DNA from 3 places in the Streptomyces sp. NPDC003077 genome. Region 1 is predicted to be linked to each of the others. Evidence: riboswitches for the same ligand, from Rfam matches in the RefSeq annotation. Region 1 holds a riboswitch; each other region holds the start of a gene.
What was found. Region 1 has a riboswitch for cyclic di-AMP ahead of ABZX96_RS04535 (NlpC/P60 family protein). Riboswitches for the same ligand answer to the same signal wherever they lie in the genome.
Positions count from the first base shown of each region.

Region 2: linked by a shared signal. The riboswitch ahead of ABZX96_RS01265 (transglycosylase family protein) and the one ahead of ABZX96_RS04535 (NlpC/P60 family protein) in region 1 are both predicted to bind cyclic di-AMP.
Region 3: linked by a shared signal. The riboswitch ahead of ABZX96_RS14965 (C40 family peptidase) and the one ahead of ABZX96_RS04535 (NlpC/P60 family protein) in region 1 are both predicted to bind cyclic di-AMP.

Region 1 is NZ_JBEXNM010000004.1:120,945-124,194, reverse strand. It holds gene pcrA (DNA helicase PcrA) at 1-1,370, opposite strand, end outside; cyclic di-AMP (ydaO/yuaA leader) riboswitch at 1,813-2,013, shown strand; gene ABZX96_RS04535 (NlpC/P60 family protein) at 2,021-3,160, shown strand.
Region 2 is NZ_JBEXNM010000001.1:306,821-310,070, forward strand. It holds gene ABZX96_RS01255 (cytochrome P450) at 1-248, shown strand, start outside; gene ABZX96_RS01260 (transglycosylase family protein) at 444-1,451, shown strand; cyclic di-AMP (ydaO/yuaA leader) riboswitch at 1,729-1,938, shown strand; gene ABZX96_RS01265 (transglycosylase family protein) at 1,942-2,649, shown strand.
Region 3 is NZ_JBEXNM010000018.1:30,272-33,521, reverse strand. It holds gene ABZX96_RS14975 (ATP-binding protein) at 1-116, shown strand, start outside; gene ABZX96_RS14970 (DUF6328 family protein) at 266-856, opposite strand; gene ABZX96_RS14965 (C40 family peptidase) at 1,063-1,536, opposite strand; cyclic di-AMP (ydaO/yuaA leader) riboswitch at 1,540-1,702, opposite strand; gene ABZX96_RS14960 (siderophore-interacting protein) at 2,303-3,166, opposite strand.

The DNA of each region.
Region 1 (3,250 bases):
CGGACCTCCTTGCGCTCGTAGAAGCGCACGCCGCCGACGACCTTGTAGGGCAGCCCGACCCGGATGAAGATCTCTTCGAAGACACGGGACTGCGCGTTGGTGCGGTAGAAGACCGCGACGTCGCTCGCCTTGGCGTCGCCCGCGTCGGTGAGCCGGTCGATCTCGTCGGCGACGAACTGGGCCTCGTCGTGCTCGGTGTCGGCCACATACCCGGTGATCTTGGCGCCGGCGCCGGCCTCGGTCCACAGGTTCTTCGGGCGGCGGTTCTCGTTGCGCTCGATGACGGCGTTGGCGGCGTTCAGGATCGTCTGCGAGGAGCGGTAGTTCTGCTCCAGCATGATCGTCGTGGCGTCCGGATAGTCCTCCTCGAACTGGAGGATGTTGCGGATCGTGGCGCCCCGGAACGCGTAGATCGACTGGTCGGCGTCGCCCACCACGCACAGCTCGGCGGCGTCCTCCGCCGGGCCCACCAGCTCGCGGACGAGGGTGTACTGCGCGTGGTTGGTGTCCTGGTACTCGTCCACCAGGACGTGCCGGAAGCGGCGGCGGTAGTGCTCGGCGACGTCGGGGAACGCCTGGAGCAGGTGGACCGTCGTCATGATGATGTCGTCGAAGTCCAGCGCGTTGGCCTCGCGCAGCCGCGACTGGTACAGCGCGTACGCCTGGGCCAGCGTCTTTTCGAAACCATCGGCGGCCTGAGCCGCGAAGGCCTCCTCGTCGACGAGCTCGTTCTTGAGGTTGGAGATCTTCGCGCTGAAGGACTTGGGCGGGAAGCGCTTGGGGTCCAGATCCAGATCCCGGCACACCAGCGCCATCAGGCGCTTGGAATCGGCCGCGTCGTAGATCGAGAACGACGACGTGAAGCCCAGCTTCTTGGACTCCCGGCGCAGGATGCGCACGCACGCGCTGTGGAACGTGGAGACCCACATCACATTGGCGCGCGGCCCCACCAGCTCGGCCACCCGCTCCTTCATCTCGCCCGCGGCCTTGTTGGTGAAGGTGATCGCCAGGATCTGGCCGGGGTGCACCCCGCGCGCGCCGAGCAGGTGCGCGATGCGGTGGGTCAGCACGCGGGTCTTGCCGGAGCCCGCGCCCGCGACGATCAGCAGCGGCGATCCCGTGTGCACCACGGCCGCCTTCTGCTGCTCGTTCAGCCCGACGAGCAGCGACGACGTGTCGATGACGGGGCGCGCGGCGCCGTCCCGGTAGTACGCGTCCCGGGGGGCGGGCGGCACGTCGAACGCGTCCCCGAAGAGGTCGGCCGGGATCTCCTCCGGTGCCGGACGGTCCTCGTCCTCGGGAGGCGGCGGAAGTTCCTCGCCCTTGGGGTCCAGATCCGCCAGGAAGCTGTCGTCAAAGAGGCTGCTCATCGCCCACCGAGTGTAGGCCGACCCACTGACATCCCACGGCGGCGGAGGGGAAACGGCTGGTTGAGGACGTACGGGCGGCTGCGGAACGGCTACAGGAGGCCACGGCGGAGGCGTACGAGCGCCAAGGGACTCCGTACGAGAAGTGAGCGGCCGGGCACGGGCAGACGCGACGTACGAAGCTCCGCCGCTCCTCGGGCACCTTCGGGCGCCCTCGTCCGCCCCCAGAGACTCTCAGTCCACCCCCGGACACCCTCGGTCCACCCCGGAACCGCCTCGCTCCCCGCCCGGAAGGGTTCCACGCACCACGAAAAGGATTCGGGCCATATCGAACACCAGCCTTCACAGAACTCGCACCCGGTGGCTACCGTGCTCGCTCAGACGGCCCGACCCCTCGTCGGTGACAGCGCCGGCACGGGCCGCCTCCGCCGAGTCCGGCCTGCCACGAGCCGTACCGCCCGAGGCGTCCGGAGCCGGGGACCCACACGTACCACCGGGGTGAATCGGTCGGTCCGGCCCCCTGGAGAGCTCGGCGACGCCACCGGCCGCAGCCCCCGGGAGACCGTACGGCCGTAGGGCAACCCTTCCGTCAGCGCCACCGCCCGAACCCGACAGCTCACCCGGTAGGCGGTCCACGGAAGGAGTCACCGGCCTTGGCGTCCCACCGAAAGCCGCGCCCACGCTTACTCGACTCGACCGTCCGCCGCGCCGCCGCCGGGCTCACCACCGCGGCGCTCGCCTCCGTCACGCTGTTCGCCCAGGCCGCGGACGCGGCGCCCGGCTCGCCCAAAGCCCCGAAGCCCACCATCGAGCAGGTCAAACGGCAGGTCGACGACCTCTACCACCAGGCCGGGACGGCGACCCAGAAGTACAACGCGGCCAAGGAGCGCGCCGACCGGCAGCGCGACGCGGTCGAAGCCCTCCAGGACGAGATCGCCCGGCTCGCCCAGAAGATGAACGACGCCCGGCGCGACCTCGGCGTCTACGCCTCCGCCCAGTACCGCTCGGGCGCCATGAGCCCGACCGCCCAACTGATGCTCGCCGACGAGCCGCAGGAGTTCGCCGACCGCAAGCACCTCATGGAGCGGCTGACCGACCGGCAGCAGCAGGCGGTCACCGACTACCAGGAGCAGCGGGCCCAGACCACGCGCAAGCGCGCCCAGGCCGCCCGGAGCCTGGAACAGCTGCGGGACACGGAGGCCGACCTCAAGCGGAACAAGAGCGCCGTTCAGGACAAGTTGCGTCAGGCCCGGCAACTGCTGGCCCGCCTGACCGCCGAGGAGAAGGCCCGGCTCGCGGCCCTGGAACGCAAGCGGGCGGCCGAGGCCAAACGCAAGGCCCAGGAACTGGCCCGTCAGCAGGCCGCCGCCGAACGCCGCCGCCAACAGGAAACGCGGAAACAGAGCGCGGGCACCTTCGCGGGCGCGCCTTCGGGTTCGTACTCCGGACGGGCCGGGCAGGCGATCTCCTTCGCCCGCGCACAGGTCGGGAAGCCGTACGTCTGGGGCGCGACCGGGCCGAGCTCCTACGACTGCTCCGGCCTCACCCAGGCGGCCTGGCGGGCGGCGGGCGTCTCCCTGCCCCGTACGACGTGGGACCAGGTCAAGGTCGGCCAACGCGTCTCCACGTCCGCCCTCGCACCCGGTGACCTGGTGTTCTTCTTCGGCGACATCAGCCACGTCGGGATGTACATCGGCGGCGGACAGATGATCCACGCGCCGAAGCCGGGTGCGAGCGTACGGGTCGAGTCGATCTACACGATGCCGATCTACGGGAGCATCCGGCCGTCGTGAGTGCCGGCGAGCCACGGTGAGCGGCAGCAAGCCGCCGTAGGCCACAGCGGGCTGCCGTGAATCGAGCTGAGCTGTGACGAGCCGGTGGGG
Region 2 (3,250 bases), on a different contig from region 1:
GGGACAACCAGCACCTCGGTTACGGGCACGGCATCCATTACTGCCTCGGCGCGCCGCTGGCCCGTCTGGAGGGGCAATCCGCGCTGGCCACCCTGCTGACGCGGCTGCCGGACATCGAGCTGGCGGTGGCTCCGGAGGAGCTGCGCTGGCGCGGCGGACTGATCATGCGGGGGCTGCGGGCCCTGCCGGTGACCTGGGACGCGAAGGGCGACAGCGACCCCGCAACTGACACGTCGTCACCACTTTAACGCATGCGTGACCTCCGCGTGATCTTTGCTACACCGGCTTGTGACGGTCCGTCGCCCCCGCTACGTTCTTGCGATCGACAACTCAACCGCCGCTCGAAAGGCAACCGCATGCGCTCCGGGAACGGCCGACACCGTCGCCCCCGTCAAGCTCCGGCCATCTTCGTGACGGCGGGTGTCGCCGGCGCGGGAATCGCCATGCCGCTGTTCGGCGCCGCCGGCGCCGCCCACGCCGCGGACACCGCCACATGGGACCGCGTCGCCCAATGTGAAAGCGGTGGCGTGTGGAGCGCCAACCAGGGCAACGGCTATTACGGCGGCCTTCAGCTGAGTCAGGACCTGTGGGAGAGACACGGCGGGACGGCGTACGCCTCCCGTCCCGACCTCGCCAGCCGGTCCCAGCAGATAGCCGTGGCCCAGGCGATCCTGGACGCCCAGGGCCCGGGCGCGTGGCAGAACTGCGCGACCGACGCCGGGCTGGCCAAGGGCGGCAAGGCCCCCAGCGTCGACCCGGGCGGCACCGCCACGCCCGCCCCGGCCCCCACGCACTCCGCGCCCGCCACCCCCGCGCCGACTCACGGGTCCACGCCGTCCGGCACCGCTTCCCCCGACGAGTCCGGCAAGTCCGACAAGTCCGGAACCGGTTCCGGCGCCGGTCGCCGCGCCCCCACCGACACCCGCACCCCCGGCCACACGCCGTCGCCGGACGCCGGCATCCCGGCACGCGACGGGACACGCGGCACCGCCGACCCGTCCCACCCGTCGGGCACCGCCTCCCCGGACGGCGCGACCGGCTCGTCCGCGTCCGGCTCGTCCGCGACCGACCCGTCCACGGCCGACCCGTCCGCGACCTCCCCCGAGACCGCCCCGCCGTCCGGCGCCGCGACCCCGGGCGCCCCGACCGCCCCGGACGCCGCCGACGCCCCCGCGCAGGGCCGGCATCGCGGCCCGCAGGACCCGGCGGAGGCGGGCGGCGCGGACGCCGACCGGTCCGCAGGGCGGCACGCGTCGCGCGGCGGCGGGGCCCGCCCGGAGGCGCCCGTCGCCGACGACTACACCGTCCGCCCGGGTGACAACCTGTCAGTCATCGCGGAGCACAAGGAGGTCCCCGGTGGCTGGCCCGCCCTGTACAAGGCGAACGAACGTGTGATCGGGGACGACCCGGACCTCATCCACCCTGGTCAGCGGCTGGTCCTCGACCACTGACGACCGCGGGAGGGTCTTCGGGGGCCGGTGCCCGGTGGGGCGCCGGCCCCCGAAAATCAGGGGCTTTTGGGGCGCGATGTCCCGGTTTAGCGAAAGTGAGATATGGGTCTCGTTCCCTTCCGGCGTGTCCCGGCCCGTCCTTCGATTCGATACCGCCGTCTACCTGCGGAAATGCACGCATTGCGGCCCGCGGAATGGTCAATTCCCGGTAACGGCAGGGGTTTGAACGAACAGCAGTTTGATGCTTACGGTCATGACCGCTCGCCAAAGCGGGCCCGACGATCACACGCCGAATCCTGCCGGTGATCGGAGGACGTCGACGCGTAAGCGCCGTAGGCAGGAGCGGGGGAACCAAGGTAGGCGCCGGCCCCCGGCCCGTGAGAACGGGACGGACCGGCTAGGGGTGAAGCCACGTGGCAACACGAGGCCGGGCAACTCTCCTGCCCGAACCCGACAGCTCACCTCGTAGGCGTCGGTGAGGGAAACCACCATGCTCAACGCCAAGGGCAAGCACCGCCGTCCGTCCAAGGCCGTCCGCGTCGCCACGCTCGCCGGTGTCGCCGGTGCCGCCGTGGCCGTGCCGCTGATGGGTGCCACCTCCGCGAACGCCGCCTCCGTCTCCACCTGGGACAAGGTCGCCCAGTGCGAGTCCGGCGGCAACTGGTCGATCAACACCGGCAACGGCTACTACGGCGGCCTCCAGTTCTCCCAGTCCAGCTGGGCGGCGGCCGGCGGCCTCAACTACGCCTCCCGTGCCGACCTGGCCACCAAGGGCCAGCAGATAGCCGTGGCCGAGCGGCTGCTCGCCATGCAGGGCCCGGGTGCCTGGTCCTGCGCCGGCGCCGGCAACCTGTCCGCCGGTGGCCCGAAGGCCGACGTCAGCACCTCCGGTTCCGGCTCCTCCTCGCACACCCGGAGCCAGTCGCACTCCACCTCGCGCCAGGAGACCCGCGCCCAGGCCCCGCAGGCCAAGCAGGCTCCGCGCCAGCAGGCCCGCGAGACCGTGCGCAGCGCCCCGGCGCAGCCGCGTGCCAACGTCGTCAAGGGCCACGGCAACTACACCGTCAAGTCGGGCGACACCCTGGCCAAGATCGCTGCCGCGCACGGCACGAACTGGAAGAAGGTCTACGCGGACAACAAGTCCGTCATCGGTGGCAACCCGAACCTGATCTTCCCCGGCCAGAAGCTCAACGTCTGATCCGGACCCCGCAGGGAGTCTGATCCGGGCACCCGGGGAGTCTGATCCGGACCCTTGGGAGCCCGATCCGGACCCCCGGGGAGCCCGTTCCGGCCTCCCCCCAGGGACTCGGGCATCGGTCCGCTCCCCGTCCCGCCCCGGGACGCCCCCCCGGACGGACCAGGGACGCTCGCTCGACGAGCGCCCCGCCCGACACCGCCCCGCCGTGCCGCGTACCCCCCGAATGCGGCACGGCGGGGCTTTCCGTTGCCCCGGCACCCCGCCGGAGCCGACGGCCTCGCCCACCCGACAAATCCGGATTGGGCCTTTCGCGCCCACCGTTCCCCCAGTGTTCACCGGCCGCCCGCCCCCCGCTCCCGCGGACGCCGGGGCTCCCGGACCGGCGGAAACGGCGCGGCACCGGAGCCAAGTACGAGTTGATTCGTACAGCCTCCCACCAGCGCGTTAGTCGTGCGATCGCCCCCACCCCACCCCGCCGTCGGGCAACTTTCCCGTTGAGCGAACAATGTCGGGATACGGGCAGTGAACTGGGCCTTTGGTCCTCTTTTTGTCCCACGGGCCGGGCCGAGGGCGAGCGGAACCCCCGGAGGCCGTTAGGCTC
Region 3 (3,250 bases), on a different contig from region 1:
TGGTCATCATCCGCTACCTCGCCGCGGAGGCGGGCGGACGGCTGACGGTCGTGCCGACGCCCTCCGGCGGCAAGACCGTGTGGATCACCCTGCCTTGGGAGCCACCGGCTCCCTGAGGGGCGTGGACCCGGACGCCTCGCCCTTCTCAGGGGCGGTTCGGCGGCGGGAGGCGTGGCCGCTTTCGGGGACGGTCCGGCGGTGAGGCGCCCGGCCGCTCTTCGGACGGTTCACCCCCGGCGAGGCGCCCGACCCCCCTGGGACGGGTTCACCGGCGAGGCGCCTGACCGTTCCGCCGTGGCTCGTCTTCCCACCGGTCCGCGGCCCGCTTGACGTGTCCGTTGCGGTGGCCCAGGACGCGGGGGAGCACCGCCCACAGCGCGCCGCACATCACCAGCGTCGCCGCGCTCGCCACCACGCCCGCGCCCCGGCCCACGACCACGTCGACGACCAGCATCACCGCGCCCGTCAGCGCCAGGGCCAGTACCGCCATCCCCACCCCGGCCAGCCGTGAGGACACCATCACGATCAGCCGCTTCGCGCGCCGCTGGAACAGCATCCGGTGGGCCGCGACGGGCGCCGTGAGCAGCACCGCCGCCAGGACGGCCAGCAGCAGCGTCGCGACGTAGGTGTCCCGCTGCACCTCGTCCAGGGAACCGAACCGCGGCGTGAACGCCAGGGTCAGCAGGAACGCGAACAGGATCTGCACCCCCGTCTGCATGACCCGCAGTTCCTGCAGCAGCTCGGAGAAGTTGCGGTCGTAGCGCTCCAGTGTCGTCTCGTTGCGGTCCGGGCACCCGTCGGAGGGGGCGTCCGGGAGCGGGGGACGGTCGCGGTGGCCGGTGGTCGGGGAGCTCATGCCCTACGGGTAACCGGGTATGGCGTGAACAGTCGCCTCGGGACGGGCACCCGGGGACGTCCAGGGGGAAGAGAGCCGGGCGCGCGCCGGAGGAAGGGGCGGGTACGGGGACCGGCGGGGTCGCCGTGGCAGCGGCCGTACGGGTGCCCCCTGGGGGCCGGGCCCGGCGCGGTGGGCCCGACCCGGCCATGACACGTCAGGGCACGTCAGGACACGCGGCCGTACAGCACGTTGCGCGTCCAGATCTTCTCCAGCCGCACCACCGCTCCCGTCTTGGGGGCGTGCCAGATCTTGTTCGAGCCCGCGTAGATGCCGACGTGGTGGATGCCCCGGGAGGACTTGAAGAAGACCAGGTCACCGTGTTTGCGGGCGGATGCCGGAATGTGCCGGGTCCGGTTGTACTGCGATGCGGCGGTCCGCGGCAGGCTCTTGCCCGCGCGCTTGAACGAGTAGAGCGTCAGGCCCGAGCAGTCGAAACGGTGCGGCCCCGTCGCGCCGTACTGGTACGGCGCGCCCTTCTTCGAGGCGGCGATCCGCAGCGCCTGGGCCGAGACCGAACCGGCCTCGGCCTCCGGCGTGCCGCCCGGGATCAGCGTGCCGGCCCCGACCGTGGCCACGGCCAGGGCGGAGACCATGCCGGCGCGCGCCAGCACGGGAGCAAGTGAAATCCGCGCGTTCATGCGCAACCCTTCGTCAGTCGCCTGCGAAGGAAGACCTGTCGGGTTCGGGCAGGCGAAGAATGCCCGGCCGAGGGCTCGGCTTCACCCCAAGGGACCCTGCGGCCGGAAGGCCGGCGGCCCCGTCGTGCTCGGGTCCTCCGCTCCTGCCGTCAGGCGCATCGACCGGGCATCCGGGGCGGCGGCAGGATTCGGCGCCCGTCCGGACCGCCCCGCCGCTGTGGCGGGGGCTTGTCGTCTCAGGGATCGTCACGCACCAAGGGGTCCGGTTCCGAGTTGAAACGGCCATATGTGAGGCTGGCCACGACTGACCCATTCAGGTGGACAACGCCCGCTTCGCTCCCCGCCCGCGACCCGTGCCGACGCCCGTACCAGGAGCGGAACGACATATTCCGCGCGACACGTCAACAGATCGCGCAAATCGAACTCGTCATCAGTTGTCGGTGCCCCTCCGCCGATCGTGCGAGCCCGACCGGCTCCGGTCGGAGCAACGCCGTCGCGGGAGGGGCGACTGATGGCGTGCCACCTCTGCGTTCTTTGCGGCAGGCGCCGGGCTCGCCGGGCGCCGACGGGCCGTCCGGGGCCCGGGTGGCGGGGCGGCGGGCAGGGTGTGACGGCTCTTCGGACGCGGTCGGAGCGGGGTTGGTTGAGCCTTCCGGCGGACCGTGAGGTGTGTTGGTGATGACGGTCCGATGGGAGGTGCCGGCACGGGGGCAGGCGGGAGCCGGGCATCGTGCTCGTGTTCGACGACCCGGCCGCCGCCCCGCCCTCAGCCGCGCTGCTCCTCCTGGGCCTGTGCCAGCCGCTCCTGGGCCTCGGCCAGGTCCTCCGCGGTCGGCGCGTCGTCCTGAGTCAGCTTCAGCCGCCAGTAGCCGGTGAAGTCCACGGACCGCTTGTCCAGCCCGCGCTCCTGAAGGAGGTGACGGCGCAGGGTCCGCACCGTCCCCGCCTCGCCGGCCAGCCAGGCGAACACCCGGCCCGGCCCGAACGCCGCACCCCGCACCGCCCGGACCAGCGCGTCCCCGTGCCCGGGCGGGACCGCGCCACGGTGCACCCAGTGGACGGTGACCTCGGCACGCGTAGCGAACCGCTGTTCCTCGGCGGCGTCCGCCACCTCGATGTACGCCGCCGCGCGGGCGCCCTCCGGGAGGGATTCGAGGAGCGTGCCGATCGCGGGCAGCGCGGACTGGTCCCCGGCGAACAGGTACCAATCGGCGTCACCCAGCGGACGGGCGTACACCGCTGACGGCCCGTACCGGCCGAGCGTGTCACCGGGACGGGCGGAAAGCGCCCACCGCGTGGCCGGGCCGCCGTTGTCGTGCAGCAGGAAATCGATGTCGATGAGGTGCTGCTCGGGGTGATGGGCGCGGACCGTGTAGCTGCGCATATACGGCCGTTCGTCCTCGGGAATGGCGAGCAATGCCTGATACCACCGCATGGCGTCGCCGTCCGGGTCGGGTTCGGGAAGCCGGGGGACGCTCTGCCCCGGCCGCGGGAAACAGAGTTTGAGCTGCTGGTCGGGCCAGGTGGCGAAGGTGTCCAGACCGGCGCCGCCGAAGGTGATCCGCACCATGTGCGGGGACAGCCGGCGTACGTGCGTGACGTGGATGAGGGAGACGGGATTTTCTTCCATCGCAAGGACTCCGAGAGCGAAACGGGAAAGGAAGGGGACGAAACGGGAAAGGAAGGGGCTGGAAAGGAAGAGGAAGGGGCTGGA